Regions from separate parts of the Cupriavidus sp. 01L43 genome, predicted to be linked through region 2. Evidence: predicted binding sites of a transcription regulator. Region 2 holds the regulator's gene; each other region holds the start of a gene.

Region 1 (4,499 bases), on a different contig from region 2:
CGGTCATCCTCGATGGCCACCACCGCCTCGCGCAGCGCCGGCGGGAACTGGCGTAGCTCGACATAGTCCGGCGTCTTGCGGAACGCGGTCAGGGAGTCGAGCGACGGTAGCTGGCGGTCGGCCACCAGTACGGCGAAGGCGATGAGCAACGCACCGCCGAGTACGGCGAGCAGGACGAGTTTGACGAAGGCGGACCAGAGGCGTTGCATGGCGCATATTTTGCCATGGGTCCGATGACGATTCGGAAATTGCCGATCGCCCGCCTTAATTCGAGCACGGGTTTCGTGATGGGGGCGTCTTGTTGGCGGGGACGGCGGTCAGACCCAGCCGAGCCAGCGCCAGTACGTGGCCGCGAACAGCAGCATCAGGCCATAGCCGATGATCGTCAGCGGAATGCCCACGCGGGCGAACTGTCGGCCGTTGAAGGTGTCCGTGCCGAGGCAGACCATGTTCTGCGGCGCGTTGATCGGCAGGATGAAGCCGAAGCTGACCGTGAAGCCGAGCAGCATGGTCATGCCGACCTTGTTGATGTCGCCCGGCAGCGTCTGGAGCACCGAGATCAGGATGGGCAGCAGCGCGGCGGTCAGCGCGGTGGCGCTGGCGAACCCCAGATGGATCAGGATCAGGAACGCGGACAGCACCGCGAAGACCATCAGCACGCCATGGTCGGCAAGGCCGGAATGCGTGACCACGAACTTGCCGAGCCACTGGCCGGCCTGCGTGGTCAGCAGCGCGGTGCCAAGGCTGATGCCGACGCCGAATACGATCAGCGTGCCCCACGGCGTGCGCGCCTGCATGGTCTTCCAGTCCATCACGCCAAAGCGCGGCAGCATCAGGATTACCAGGCCGACGAAGGTGATCGTCGCGGTGTCGAAGCTGTGCAGCTTGCCCTCGGTCGCCCAGAACACCAGCAGGCCGATGGCGACGGCGGCGAGACGCTTCTGCGGGCCGGTCATCGGCCCGAGCGCGGCCAGTTCGCGCTGCACGGCTTCCTTACCGCCGGCAATCGCATCGGTTTCGGGCGGCAGCAGCCAGCGCACGAGGAAATAGAGCACCGCCGACATGACGAGCGCCCACGGCGCGCCGGCGATCAGCCATTGCAGCCAGGTCACGCGCTCCCCGAGCAGCTTGTCCATGAAGCCGGCGGTCAGCAGGTTCTGCGCGGCGGCGGTCTGGATGCCGACGTTCCACACGCTGGTGGCCATCGCCACCATGATCATGATGCCGGCGGCGGTATTGGACTTTTTGTCCACGCCGAACGCGGCAATCACGCCCATCATGATCGGCACCGTGCAGGCGCTGCGCGCGGTGGCGCTGGGTACGACCAGGCTGAGGATGATCGTGACCGCGATGGTGCCGATGAGGATGCGGCGCGTGCTGGTGCCGATGGCGGAGAGCGTGACCAGCGCGATGCGCCGGTCGAGCCCCGTCACGGTCATCGCGGCCGAGATGAACAGCGCGGCCGCCACCAGCGCGAGCGCCGTGTTCGAGAAGCCGGCCAGCGCCATGCCCAGCGCGCGCGAGGTGCCGTAGTTGACCGTGGGATCGGCCACCGTCGGCGCGAAGCCGATCAGGCCCGCCATCAGCGAGGTGATCATGATCGCGCTGGTCTCGTAGGTCACCGCCTCGGTGATCCACACGACCACGGCGAAGGCGAGGATGGCGAGCATGCGCTGCCCGGCGATGGGAAGCCCTTCGGGCGTAGGTATCAGGAGTACCGCGGCGAGCACGGCGAGGGCGAGGTACAAGCCCCAGTGGAGGGTCACCTTGGGGGTGACGGGCGCCGACATGGCGGCGGCGGGTGCAGCAGAGATATGCGGGTCAGGCATCTTGACTTCCTAAGTGGATGAGCCTGTCGACGCGGTCGTCACGCAGGGTCGCCGCGGTCGACCCACGCATTATGAGAAGCGTGCCTGCCCATGCCAAGGCACCGCGTCAGCGCGATTTGTCCAGGATCAAGCCTCTGCAAGATCAGGCATCGGGGGCGACACACGGTGCGTCACGGCGGCGCAACGGATTGCGGACATTGGGCGATTCCCGATGGCGCCGCGTGTCCTCGATCTGAAATAATTGGGGACGATGTTGAAAACCCTTCGATCACCCTTAACCGGACACCGACATGGTGACTCACGCAACACACATCCGTCCGTGCCTGCCGCTGGAGACCATCAGCAACGCACGTGACCTCGGTGGCCTCGTCGGCGCGCATGGGCGCCGCGTGCGTCACGGCAAGCTCTTTCGCAGCGGCAATCCTGCGCTGGCCAGCGTGGCGGACCTGGATCGCCTGCATGCGCTGGGCCTCGACATGGTCATCGACTTCCGCTCGACTGGCGAGAAGTCCCCACAGGAGGCCGCCTTCGGTGAGCGCTTCCGCTGGATTCCCGTGCCGGTGCTGGAGGGCAGCATGGCGATGGACGTGCTGATGCCGCGTCTGCGTGACAGCACGCCGGCGCAGGTCCATGCCTTCATGGTCGATGTCTACCGCGATTTCCCGGTGCGCTATCGCGACGCGTTCGGTGGCTTCCTGCGCAATGCGGAGACAGGCGGCACGCTGTACTACCACTGCACTGCCGGCAAGGACCGCACCGGCTTTGCGTCGCTGCTGCTGCTGTCCGCGCTTGGCGTGGCGCGGGACGACATCGTCGCCAACTACCTCGAGTCCAACCACTGGAACCGCCGCTTCAACGAGGCGATCCTCGCGCGGACCGAGGCGCTGGGCGTGCCGCCCGACGTCATCATGCCGTTGCTCGAGGTGCGGCCGGAATACCTGGAGGCGTCGATCGCCGCCATCGAGCAGGCGCACGGCGGCCTGGAGGCCTATCTGGCCGATGGGCTTCGCGTCGATATCGACCGCCTGCGCGGCCACTATCTCGAAGCCTGAGCCCGGCCGCCGCCGCTACTACAGTCCGCCGCGCTCGCGCAGGATGCGCGCGGTGGAGAGCGCAATCATGCCTTCCTCGTCGGTCGGCAGCACCAGCACGGGCACGCGGCTGTCGTCGCGGCTCACGCGCTGGGTGTTGGCGGCATTGGCCTGCTCGTCAAGGCGGACGCCGAACAGCCCGTCGAGGTAGGCGCAGATGCGCGCACGCACCTCGGCGGAGTTCGCACCGATGCCTGCCGTGAACACCAGCGTATCGAGCCCGCCCAGCGTGACGGCCAGCTTGCCGATCTCCTGCGCGGCGCGATAGGCGTAGAAGTTCACCGCCAGCACCGCACGCGGCTCGTTGCTGGCCAGCAGCACGCGCATGTCGCTGCTGATGCCGGAAATCCCCTTGAGCCCCGACTGGCCGTACAGCATGGCCTGGATCGCATCGGCTTCCATGCCTTGCGCGGCGAGCCACAGCACCGCGCCCGGATCGATATTGCCGCAGCGCGTGCCCATCGGCATGCCATCCAGCGCGGTCAGTCCCATTGTCGATTCCACACTCCGGCCCTCGCGCATCGCGCAGAGGCTGGCGCCGTTGCCGAGATGCGCCACGATGACACGGCCCTCGGCCAGATCCGGCGCCACCTGCCGCAGCCGTCGCGCGATATACGCATAAGACAGCCCGTGGAAGCCATAGCGGCGGATGCCGCGCTCGTAGTACTCGTACGGCAGCGCCATCAACTGCGCGAGCGGGTCGTGGCCGGCGTGAAAGGCGGTGTCGAAGCAGGCCACCTGCAGCAGCTCCGGCACGGCGGCGCGCACCGCACGGATCGCGGTCAGGTTATGCGGCTGGTGGAGCGGGGCGAGCGGGACGAGGGCCTCCAGCCGCTCGATCACGTTGTCGTCGATCGCCACCGCATCGGCGAAGTCTGCGCCGCCATGCACCACGCGATGGCCGACCGCCACCGGTGGCGTATCGCGCAGGCCCACGCTCAGCGTCAGCCGAATCAGGCGGAAGGCGGCATCGTGGTCGGCCACCTGCTCCACGGGAAACTGCTCATCGGCCACGACGCGGCCATCGGCCATGCGCGCGGTCAGGCGCGGCGCCACGCCGATGCCCTCGATCTGCCCGTGCGCGGCCAGTTCGGGCTGGATATCGACATTGTGATGCGCCGACTCGGGCACCACGTAGATGGAAACCTTCACGCTCGATGACCCGGCGTTGACAACGAGGATCACGGGATGGACGGTACTCAAGATGATTCTCCTGGCGACTGTCTTGGCGCTGGCATCGCGCTCAGGCGGGCACGGCGGCGGCGGTGCGGCGCGCGTGCGCAAGCAGCACGGCGATGGCGCAACTGCCGATGCGCGCGCGCACGCTGTCGGCACGGCTCGTCAGGATGATCGGCACCCGTGCGCCCAGCACGATGCCGGCGGCCTCGGCGCCGGCCAGGAAGGTGAGCTGCTTGGCGAGCATGTTGCCGGCCTCGAGGTCCGGCACGAGCAGGATGTCGGGGTCGCCGGCCACCTCGGAGTGGATGCCCTTGGTGTCCGCTGCGGCCTTGCTGATCGCGTTGTCGAAGGCCAGCGGGCCGTCGAGGATGCCGCCTTCGATCTGGCCGCGCCGGCTCAT
Region 2 (4,499 bases):
CGGTCACGGGCGCCTTCTCGAGCTGGCGCGTCTGGCTCGTCATCCTCACCCAGCTGGTCTACTACGGCGCCCCGTGGCTGCAATGGAACGACCGCCAGGCGGTGCTGTTCGACCTCGGCGCGCGCAAGTTCTATATCTTCGGCCTCGTGCTGTGGCCGCAGGACGTGATCTACCTCGCGGTCCTGCTTGTCATCTCGGCGCTCGCCCTGTTCCTGTTCACCGCCATCGCGGGCCGGCTGTTCTGTGGCTACGCGTGTCCACAGACCGTCTACACAGAAATCTTCATGTGGATCGAGCGACGCGTGGAAGGCGATCGCATCGCCCGCATCCGGCTGGACGGCGACCCGTGGAGCCTGCGCAAGCTGCGGCTCAAGGCGACCAAGCACACGCTCTGGGTGGTGATCGCCCTGTGGACCGGCTTCACGTTCGTCGGCTATTTCTCGCCGATCCGCGAGCTGGGCGGGCAGGTGATCGACCTCTCGCTGGGGCCGTGGCAGTCGTTCTGGATGCTGTTCTATGCCTTCGCCACCTGGGGCAACGCCGGCTTCATGCGCGAGCAGGTGTGCAAGTACATGTGCCCGTATGCGCGTTTCCAGAGCGTGATGGTCGACCGCGATACCTTCGTGGTGACCTATGACGTAGGCCGTGGCGAGCCGCGCGGCAGCCGCTCGCGCAAGACGGACCGGCACACCGCCGGCATTGGCGATTGCGTCAATTGCAGCATCTGCGTGCAGGTCTGCCCGACCGGGATCGACATCCGTGACGGATTGCAATACGAGTGCATCGGCTGCGGTGCCTGCATCGACGCCTGTAACCAGGTCATGGACAAGATGGCCTATCCGCGTGGCCTGATCCGCTACACCTCTGAGAACGCGATGCGCAAGGGCCTGTCGGCAGTCGCGGCGCGCAAGCGCCTGTTCCGCACACGGACGATTGTCTACGCGGTGATCTGGTCGGCGCTGGTGGGGGGCTTCATCGGGTCGCTGGCGATGCGCACGCCGCTCAAGGTCGATGTCATCCGCGACCGTGGCGCGTTGGGCCGCGAGGTCGAAGGTCGTTGGATCGAGAACGTGTACCGGCTGCAACTGATCAATACGACCGAGACGCCGATGCGCGTCCGGGTACAGGCGACGAGCGCGGAGCTGCAAGGGTTGACCATCGAGTATGACAAGTCGGCAGAAACGCTGGCGCCTACGTCGAACCGGCTGTTGCCGGTGCGGATCCGTATCCCGATCGACCACGCGCCGCAGGGCACGCACAAGATCCGTATCACGGTCACGGGGGAGGGTATGGACGACGCACGCGGACGCGCGCAGATCCAGGAAGCGACCAGTTTCATCGTGCCGCGCGGCCTGTAGGACAGGTCATTCAGGAAATATTCGACGCAAGGAGTAGGCAATGACAGCGCAACAAGTCAAGCCGTGGTGGAAGGAACCGTGGCCGTGGCTGCTGATGAGCGGACCGCTGCTGGCGATGATCGGCTGTGGTGTGACGATCTGGCTCGCCAATACCCACGCCGACGTGCCGGTGCGCGATGCCGCGCGGCATGGGCTGGTGGTGGAGAAGCTGGATGGGTCCGCCGTGCATGCCGACGCCCATGTCAATGACACGGCGAGGCGGCCATGAGACTACGCTGGCTGATGTGGGTGATGTGGCCAGCGTTCCTGATGGGCGGCGTGGCCACGGCAACGGTGTTCTCGATTGTCGATCCCAGTGACCTGAGCTTCTTCGGTCATCCGGTCGACGCGTCGCGTGAGGCGATCTATACCGTGGGATTCCTGCTGGCGTGGCTGTTCTGCGCCTTGTCGAGCGGCCTGACGCTCTACACCATGCCAACGCCGCTCAGCGATACCGATGAACTCGAGTAGCGAGTGCACCGCCGCCGGCGAGCCGGCCTTAGCAGGAGCGGTTGTAGATCTGCTTGATGCCGGCCATGTCGATGAGCTTGACGTGGCGCTGGCGGATCTGGATCAGGCCCGCCTCGGCAAAACGAGAGAACAGGCGGCTGACGGTTTCGAGTTTCAGGCCAAGATAACTGCCGATCTCCTCGCGGCTCATGCGCAACACGAACTCGCTCGACGAGTAGCCACGCGCCGACAGGCGATCGGAAAGATTGACGAGGAACGCGGCAAGCCGCTCCTCGGCCCGCATCGAACCCAACGTCATCAGCATCACCTGGTCCTGCGAAATCTCCTTGCTCATCAAGCGCAGGAACTGGGTTTGCAGCGAGGGCAGGTCAGACGAGAGCGCCTGCAAGTCGTTGAAGCGTACGACGCAGACTTCGGCATCCTCGAGGGCCGTGGCATCGGAAGCATGCTGCATTTCGCCGAGGCCATCCATACCGACCATCTCGCCGGGCAGATGGAAGCCGGTGATCTGCGAGCGGCCGTCTTCGAGCGTCACGTGCGTCTTGAGCGTGCCGAAACGCACGGCATAGACGGCGGTGAGCGGATCGCCCATGCGGTAAAGCGTTTCGCCCTTGTGCACGCGCACGCGTTCCTGCACGAGCGTGTCCATCTTCAGGAGGTCCTGGTGCGACATGCCTACCGGCAGACAAAGCTGGCCCATCCCGCACGTAGAGCAGCGGGGCGAGATCTCGGTGACGGGTATGGAGGTAAGCAATTGAGGGCTCTTGGTGATGCGCATTGCAGCGAGGGCGCGACAGATCAATTTTACCGCGTGAAGTGACGCGGAAGCGAGGGACCGTTGCCATTTGGTGTGCTTTTCAGCGTTTTTATCGTTGCGTTGTTTGGTGGCGTCCACTGTGCTGCGATGTGTGGCGGCATTGCGATGGCGGCCGAGCAGCGCGCGGCGGTGTGCGTGCCGGTGACGATCCATCGCTCGCCGCGCGGCTGGCTCGTGGAATTGCTGGCGATGCACGCCGGCCGCCTGACCACCTACGCGTTGCTGGGGGCGGTGGTGGGTGCCGTCGGCGCCACCGTATGGAAGCAGGACTATCTGCCTGTGCAGCGATGGCTCTATGGCGCAGGCGGAGCGATGCTGGTGATGTCGGGCTTCTGGCTGTTGCGTGGGCGCACCATGCGTGCGGCGCGCCTGGAGGCGTTCGCGGTGCGCATGGCCCAAGGGGTGGTAGGTCGCATGGGCGCGCTCGGTATCAGGCTGCCTGCCGGCCTGGCCCGGCATGCGCCGCTGCTGCGGCGCTTCGGTCTGGGACTCGCCTGGGGGATCGTGCCGTGCGGGATGGTCTATGGGGCACTCGCAATGGCGTTGCTGGCCGGCAATGCGGCGTCGGGCGCGCTGGTTCTGCTCGTCTTTGGGTTGGGAACGCTGCCAAACCTGCTGGTGATTTCGGGGTTGTCGGGCTATGTGCGCCATGTGTCGCGCCGGCCGGCGGTCCGGACCGTGGCGGGCGTGCTGATCATCGGCTTCGGCATCGTGGGCGTGGCGCGGGCGGTCTGGCTCCCGGAGACGCTGGCTGCGCATGGGTTCTGCGTGGTGTTCTAGGACGATTCCGGGCGGCGGACAGGCCGCCCCGGTTCGTGCCATTCGCCACGCCGGGCGGCGGGCGGGTTGCGGAGGGGGGCGGGAATGCCATACAATCGCGAGAACCACGGTATCGCGCCACGTAATTCCCTGGCGTCGCCGGGCCGGCATCCCTGATCTGGGATGCGTGTCCATGGGTCCGAGGCAGCATTGGCTTGCCGGATCCGTCCCCACAGTGCATCCGGTTCAAAAGATCTGGTTTAAAAGGCCGGTCGGCCTTGTGGAGTGGTGGCGCAGGCGCAGGACGAAGCTTGTCCGGGCCGATATCCGTTTTTTCTTGCCGCCTTGGCAATCTGATTGTCCTGGCGAATGTCCGCTCCAAGGGGAAGGGTTCCGCCTGCGAGGGTAAAGGCGAGAGCGCGACGCAAGAGGTTCGACTMCCGGCGAAGCCAGCCGGATGCGGACGATCTCCTGCCGGAACGACCCGGCAAATCGATGCAAAAGAACGAAGTGCACCGCTTGGCTGCCTGGGCTGCGACAGGCTGCGAGTTGGCTGCGCAATGAGATGGCGGTGGCATCGGTACCGCTGTATCCGAAATCTCCAGTGCTCCGGGATTCGTCCGGGAGCAGGTGCAAAGACAGGCTGCACACAATCACATGAATACCCAAGAGGCGAAGATCGTCCTCGAGACCGCGCTGATTTGTGCGCAGGAGCCCCTGCGCGTCAACGATCTCCGCCGTCTTTTCGCCGACGATGTCGGCGCCGACACCATCCGCGCCCTGTTGGGCGAATTGCGACAGGACTGGCAGCAACGCGGTGTGGAACTCGTGGCCCTGGCCAGCGGCTGGCGTTTCCAGAGCCGGCCCGAGATGCGCGAGTTCCTCGACCGGCTCAACCCGGAAAAGCCGCCCAAGTATTCGCGCGCGGTGATGGAGACGCTGGCCATCATCGCCTATCGCCAGCCCGTGACGCGCGGCGATATCGAGGAAATTCGCGGCGTGACGGTCAGCACCGACGTGGTCAAGAAGCTCGAGGACCGCAGCTGGATCGAGGT
Region 3 (4,499 bases), on a different contig from region 2:
ATTAACGGCAGATTGCCGAATTTTTCAAGGTATAGCGGCCCGGCCCGGCCGCGTATGCTGGCTGGGCAACAGATGCACAGCCCCCGGCAACACCGCCCGGCCGTGGAGTGTGTCCAGCAGCCGCTGCATGGCCGCATCGATCTCCTCGATGCTGAGGCCGCCGTAGCCCATCAGCACGCCGGGGCGCGGCGGCCGCCCCGCGAACATGCCGCTGACGCCGTAGAGCCCGATCGACGCCGCCCCGGCCCGGGCGATAAAGGCGGCTTCGTCAGCCTGTTTCAGGCCGACCGGACGGATTTCGGCCACGAGGTGGATGCCGGCCGACGCCGGCAGCGGGGCCAGCCAGGGCGACAGGTCGAGATCGAGCCAGCGCAGCAGCGCCGCGCGCCGCGCCGCGTACTCCTTGTGCATGCGCCGCAGGTGCTTGGCGAAATAGCCGTCGAGCATGAACTTGGCCAGCGCGGTCTGGGTGAGGGTGCAGCTATGCCAGTCGCTGGTCTGCTTGGCCCGGCACAGCGCCTGCGCCAGCGGGGCGGGCGGAATCACGTAGCCGATGCGCAGTTCCGGAAAAATAGTCTTCGAGAATGTGCCGACATAGGCGACCACGTCGTCATGGTCGAGGCTCTTGAGCGAGTCCATCGGCCGGCCCTCGAAGCGAAATTCCCCGTCGTAGTCGTCCTCCACCACCAGCGCGCCGCGCCGCTGCGCCCAGTCGAGCAGCGCCAGCCGGCGCTCCAGGCTCATCGGCATGCCGAGCGGGAACTGGTGCGAGGGGGTGACATAGATGATGCGGGCGTCCGCGGGCAGGGCGCTGACCACGATGCCATCCGCATCCACCGGTACCGGCACCACCCGGGCGCCCGCCGCCGTAAAGCTCATGCGGGCGGGCGGATAGCCGGGGTCCTCCATGGCCACCACGTCGCCGGGCCGCAGCACCACCCGCGCCAGCAGGGTCAGCGCCTGCTGGGCGCCCTGGGTCATGATCACGTCGTGCCAGTTGCTGACCACGGCGCGGCTGAAGGCCAGGTAGCGCGACACCGCCAGCCGTAGTTCCGGCTCGCCGGCCGGATCCCGGTAGCCTGCCGGCACGCGCGCCTGCACGCGTATCGCATGGCTCACGCAGCGGCGCCACTGGTCGAACGGAAACAGCCGCTTTTCGGTCACGCCGCCCATGAAGTCGTACTGCGGGGAGACGCCCTCCTGGCGGATCGGCAGCGCGTCCGGCATCGATTCCCAGAGCGCGTCGGCCGGCTGCAAGGCCGTGGCGTGCGTGGGCAGGTTGCCGCGCCGCGTCATGGCCGCCGCCACGAAGGTGCCCTCGCCGGTGCGCGAGCGCAGATAGCCCTCGGCGGTGAGCCGTTCGAAGACATCGAGTGTTGTCTTTCGGGAAACACCGAGTTGCGTGGCAAGGTCGCGCGTCGACGGGAGCCGCTCTCCAGCGGCCAGCCGGCCGTCGAGAATACCGGCGCGCAACTGGCGATAAATCTGACTGGCCAGGCCGTGGCGGCCTTCAATGCTCAAGTGGACGTTCATGATGGGGGCGGGGGCGAGTCATCGGTCGGAAAACCGCGCGCAGGCAGGCGCTGCCGCCATTCTAGTTAAGTTGCATCCTTGATGCAATTTAAGGTAATTCGACAAAAAACCACGCTGCGGGGGCGGGGTCCGGCGCGGCGCTCTCCAGGGGGCGGGCTCTCATCGGTGCCTCGATTCAGTACCCGCTGCGCGCCCCCTGCGCGTATCGCGCCTGCAACCTGAGGCGGCGGTGGTCACCCAAAAAACGCAGGAAGTGGCTATGGGCGCCTATCCGCCCCGTGCGTAATCTGCGCAGGACTCATCTCATGCCTGCCGGCAATGCCATGAATACCATCGCCATTCTGCTCTCCGCGTTCCTGCTTTCCGTGATCGCGCTGGCGGCCTTTATCTGGAGCATGCAGAAGGGCCTGTTCGATACTTCGCCAGCTGCCGCGCGGGTGATCTTTGCCGACGGCGAGACCGGGCACCCCGAGGATCCTGCCTCGGCGCACCTGACGCCCGGGCTGGACGATCCCTCCCGCGATGCCGCCGATGCATCTTCCGCGCCAGTCGTGTTCCTGTTCATCTGCTGCGCCATGGTGTGGCTGGTGGTGGCGTCGATGGCCGGGCTCACCGCCTCGATCAAGCTGCACGAACCGGACCTGCTCGCCAGCGTGCCCTGGCTGTCCTTTGGCCGCATCCGCACCATCCACCTGAACGCCGTGGCCTACGGCTGGGCGCCGATGGCCGGGCTGGCCATCGCCCTGTTCCTGCTGCCCCGGCTGCTCAAGACGGCGCTGGTCGGCGCCCGTTGGGCGGTGCTGGGGGCGGCGGTGTGGAATGCGGGGCTGATTGCCGGCATCGGCAGCATCGGCGCGGGGATTTCCGATGGGCTGGAGTGGCTCGAGATTCCCTGGCAGGTGGACATCCTGTTCGTGATCGGCGGCGCCTTCGTGGGGTTGCCGCTGGTGCTGACGCTGGTCAACCGGAAGGTGGATCACCTCTACGTGTCGGTCTGGTACATGGGCTGCGCGCTGTTCTGGTTCCCGGTGCTGTTCCTGGTGGCGAACGTGCCGGGCGTGCACTTCGGCGTAGAGCAGGCCACCATGAACTGGTGGTTCGGCCACAACGTGCTGGGGCTGTTCTACACGCCGCTGGCGCTGGCTTCCATCTACTATTTCCTGCCCAAGATCATCGGCCAGCCGGTCCGGTCGTACGGGCTCTCGCTGCTGGGTTTCTGGGCGCTGGCGTTCTTCTACGGGCAGGTGGGCGGCCACCACCTCGTGGGCGGGCCGGTGCCGGGGTGGCTGATTACGCTATCCATCGTGCAGAGCATGATGATGCTGATTCCGGTGGTCGCGTTCTCCATCAACCAGCACCAGACGCTGCGCGGCAACTTCCGCCGGCTGATCGACTCGCCGACGCTGCGTTTCATCACCTTCGGCGGGATGATGTACACGCTGAGTTCCATCCAGGGCTCGTTCGAGGCGCTGCGCACGGTGAGCCGCGTGGCCCACTTCACGCACTACACCGTGGCCCACGCCCACCTGGGGCTGTATGCGTTCGTCAGCTTCGCCTTCTTCGGCGCGCTGTACTTCATCGTGCCGCGCGTGACCGGCCGCGAATGGCCGTACCGCTGGATGATCTACATGCACTTCTGGCTCGCGGCGGGCGGCATCGGCATCTATTTCGTCTTCCTGAGCATTGGCGGCTGGCTGCAGGGGCTGGCCATGCTGGACGCGGCGCGCCCGTTCATGGACTCGGTCGCCGTGACCCTGCCGTACCTGCGCGCCCGCTCGCTGGGCGGGGCAATGATGCTGACGGGCCACCTGTTCTTCGTGACGAACTTCGTCTGCGCGGTCTTCGGCTTCGGGCCGAATCGTGACCGCCCGGCGCTGTTCCACCAGGGCCGCCTGCGCAAAACGGGCCAGTCGGGCCAAAAACCTGCCGAGGGAGTCTGAACCGTGAACAATGAAAGCGCCCTGCTGGCGGGGGGCATGACCATGCTGGCGCTGGCCACCAGCGCGCTGGTCGTCCTGCCGTATCTGCAACTCCAGGACGTCAAGCCCACCGAAGGCACCAAGCCCTATACCGCCGCGCAGCTGCGCGGGCGGGAGGTCTATATCGCCAACGGCTGCATCTACTGCCATTCCCAGCAGCCGCGCGACAGTTCCTACGCGCCGGACGCCAAGCGCGGCTGGGGTCGCGTGGCCGTGGCCGGCGACTACTACTACGACAAGCCGCACCTGCTGGGCACCATGCGCACCGGGCCGGACCTGATGAACATCGGCGTGCGCCAGCCCGGCGCCGACTGGCACCTCGGGCACCTGTACCAGCCGCGTGCCTACGTGAGCGGCAGCATCATGCCCAGCTACCCGTACTTGTTCGATGTGAAGGACGCGCCGGAGCCGGGCGACAAGCCGGTGACGCTGCCCCCGGGCTACGCACCGCCGGGCAAGGTGGTGGTGCCGACCGCCGCCGCGTCTGACCTGGTGGCCTATCTCCAGTCGCTGAACCGCACCGGGGCGGTGTTGCCGCCCGAAGGTAGCGAGTCGAACCCGCGATAAGCACCCGCGATAAGCACCCGATAAGCATCCGCAGAGGAAACAGATGGCAGATCCATCGGAAGAACGTCAGGCCGCCGCGGCGCGTGCCCGCGAGAATGCCGATCCGCACGAGAACCGCGCGCCGATTCCCCGCTACGTGCTGGCCATGGTGGCCGCGCTGGTGGCGTGGGGGGCGTTCTATATCGTGACGTCCGAAAGCGACCAGCCCTCGTCGCTGGGCGACAGCCGCACCCTGGCGGACCTGAAAGGCAAGCCGAAGGGCGCCGGCGGCGGCACCGTGGATGGCGCGGCGGTGTTCCAGGCCCGTTGCGTGGCCTGCCATCAGGCCACCGGGCAGGGTTTGCCGGGCGTGTTCCCGCCGCTGGCGGGCTCGGAGTGGGTGGTGGGGCAGGAGGCGCGGCTGGCCTCCATCGTGCTGCG

The links. The regulator FNR, encoded in region 2, switches genes on or off when oxygen is low (the NO sensors DNR and NnrR bind a similar motif). The targets are predictions, from matches to a motif close to TTGATNNNNATCAA.
Region 1: a site for FNR is predicted at 1,946-1,959, ahead of AC1DP9_RS21985 (DASS family sodium-coupled anion symporter). Genes of this name have one in related genera too.
Region 3: a site for FNR is predicted at 1,612-1,625, ahead of AC1DP9_RS03700 (cbb3-type cytochrome c oxidase subunit I). Genes of this name have one in related genera too.

What each region holds. Positions count from the first base shown of each region.
Region 1 covers NZ_JBFTSH010000016.1:1,371-5,869, forward strand. Annotated here, with positions in the region: gene AC1DP9_RS21980 (transglycosylase domain-containing protein) at 1-209, opposite strand, end outside; gene AC1DP9_RS21985 (DASS family sodium-coupled anion symporter) at 318-1,829, opposite strand; gene AC1DP9_RS21990 (tyrosine-protein phosphatase) at 2,120-2,881, shown strand; gene AC1DP9_RS21995 (acetate/propionate family kinase) at 2,900-4,123, opposite strand; gene AC1DP9_RS22000 (phosphate acetyltransferase) at 4,164-4,499, opposite strand, start outside.
Region 2 covers NZ_JBFTSH010000018.1:81,241-85,739, forward strand. Annotated here, with positions in the region: gene ccoG (cytochrome c oxidase accessory protein CcoG) at 1-1,358, shown strand, start outside; gene AC1DP9_RS23420 (hypothetical protein) at 1,399-1,626, shown strand; gene AC1DP9_RS23425 (hypothetical protein) at 1,623-1,868, shown strand; gene fnr (fumarate/nitrate reduction transcriptional regulator Fnr) at 1,897-2,622, opposite strand; gene AC1DP9_RS23435 (sulfite exporter TauE/SafE family protein) at 2,707-3,465, shown strand; gene scpB (SMC-Scp complex subunit ScpB) at 4,102-4,499, shown strand, end outside.
Region 3 covers NZ_JBFTSH010000002.1:127,449-131,947, reverse strand. Annotated here, with positions in the region: gene pdxR (MocR-like pyridoxine biosynthesis transcription factor PdxR) at 25-1,533, opposite strand; gene AC1DP9_RS03700 (cbb3-type cytochrome c oxidase subunit I) at 1,857-3,473, shown strand; gene AC1DP9_RS03695 (cbb3-type cytochrome c oxidase subunit II) at 3,477-4,079, shown strand; gene AC1DP9_RS03690 (c-type cytochrome) at 4,123-4,499, shown strand, end outside.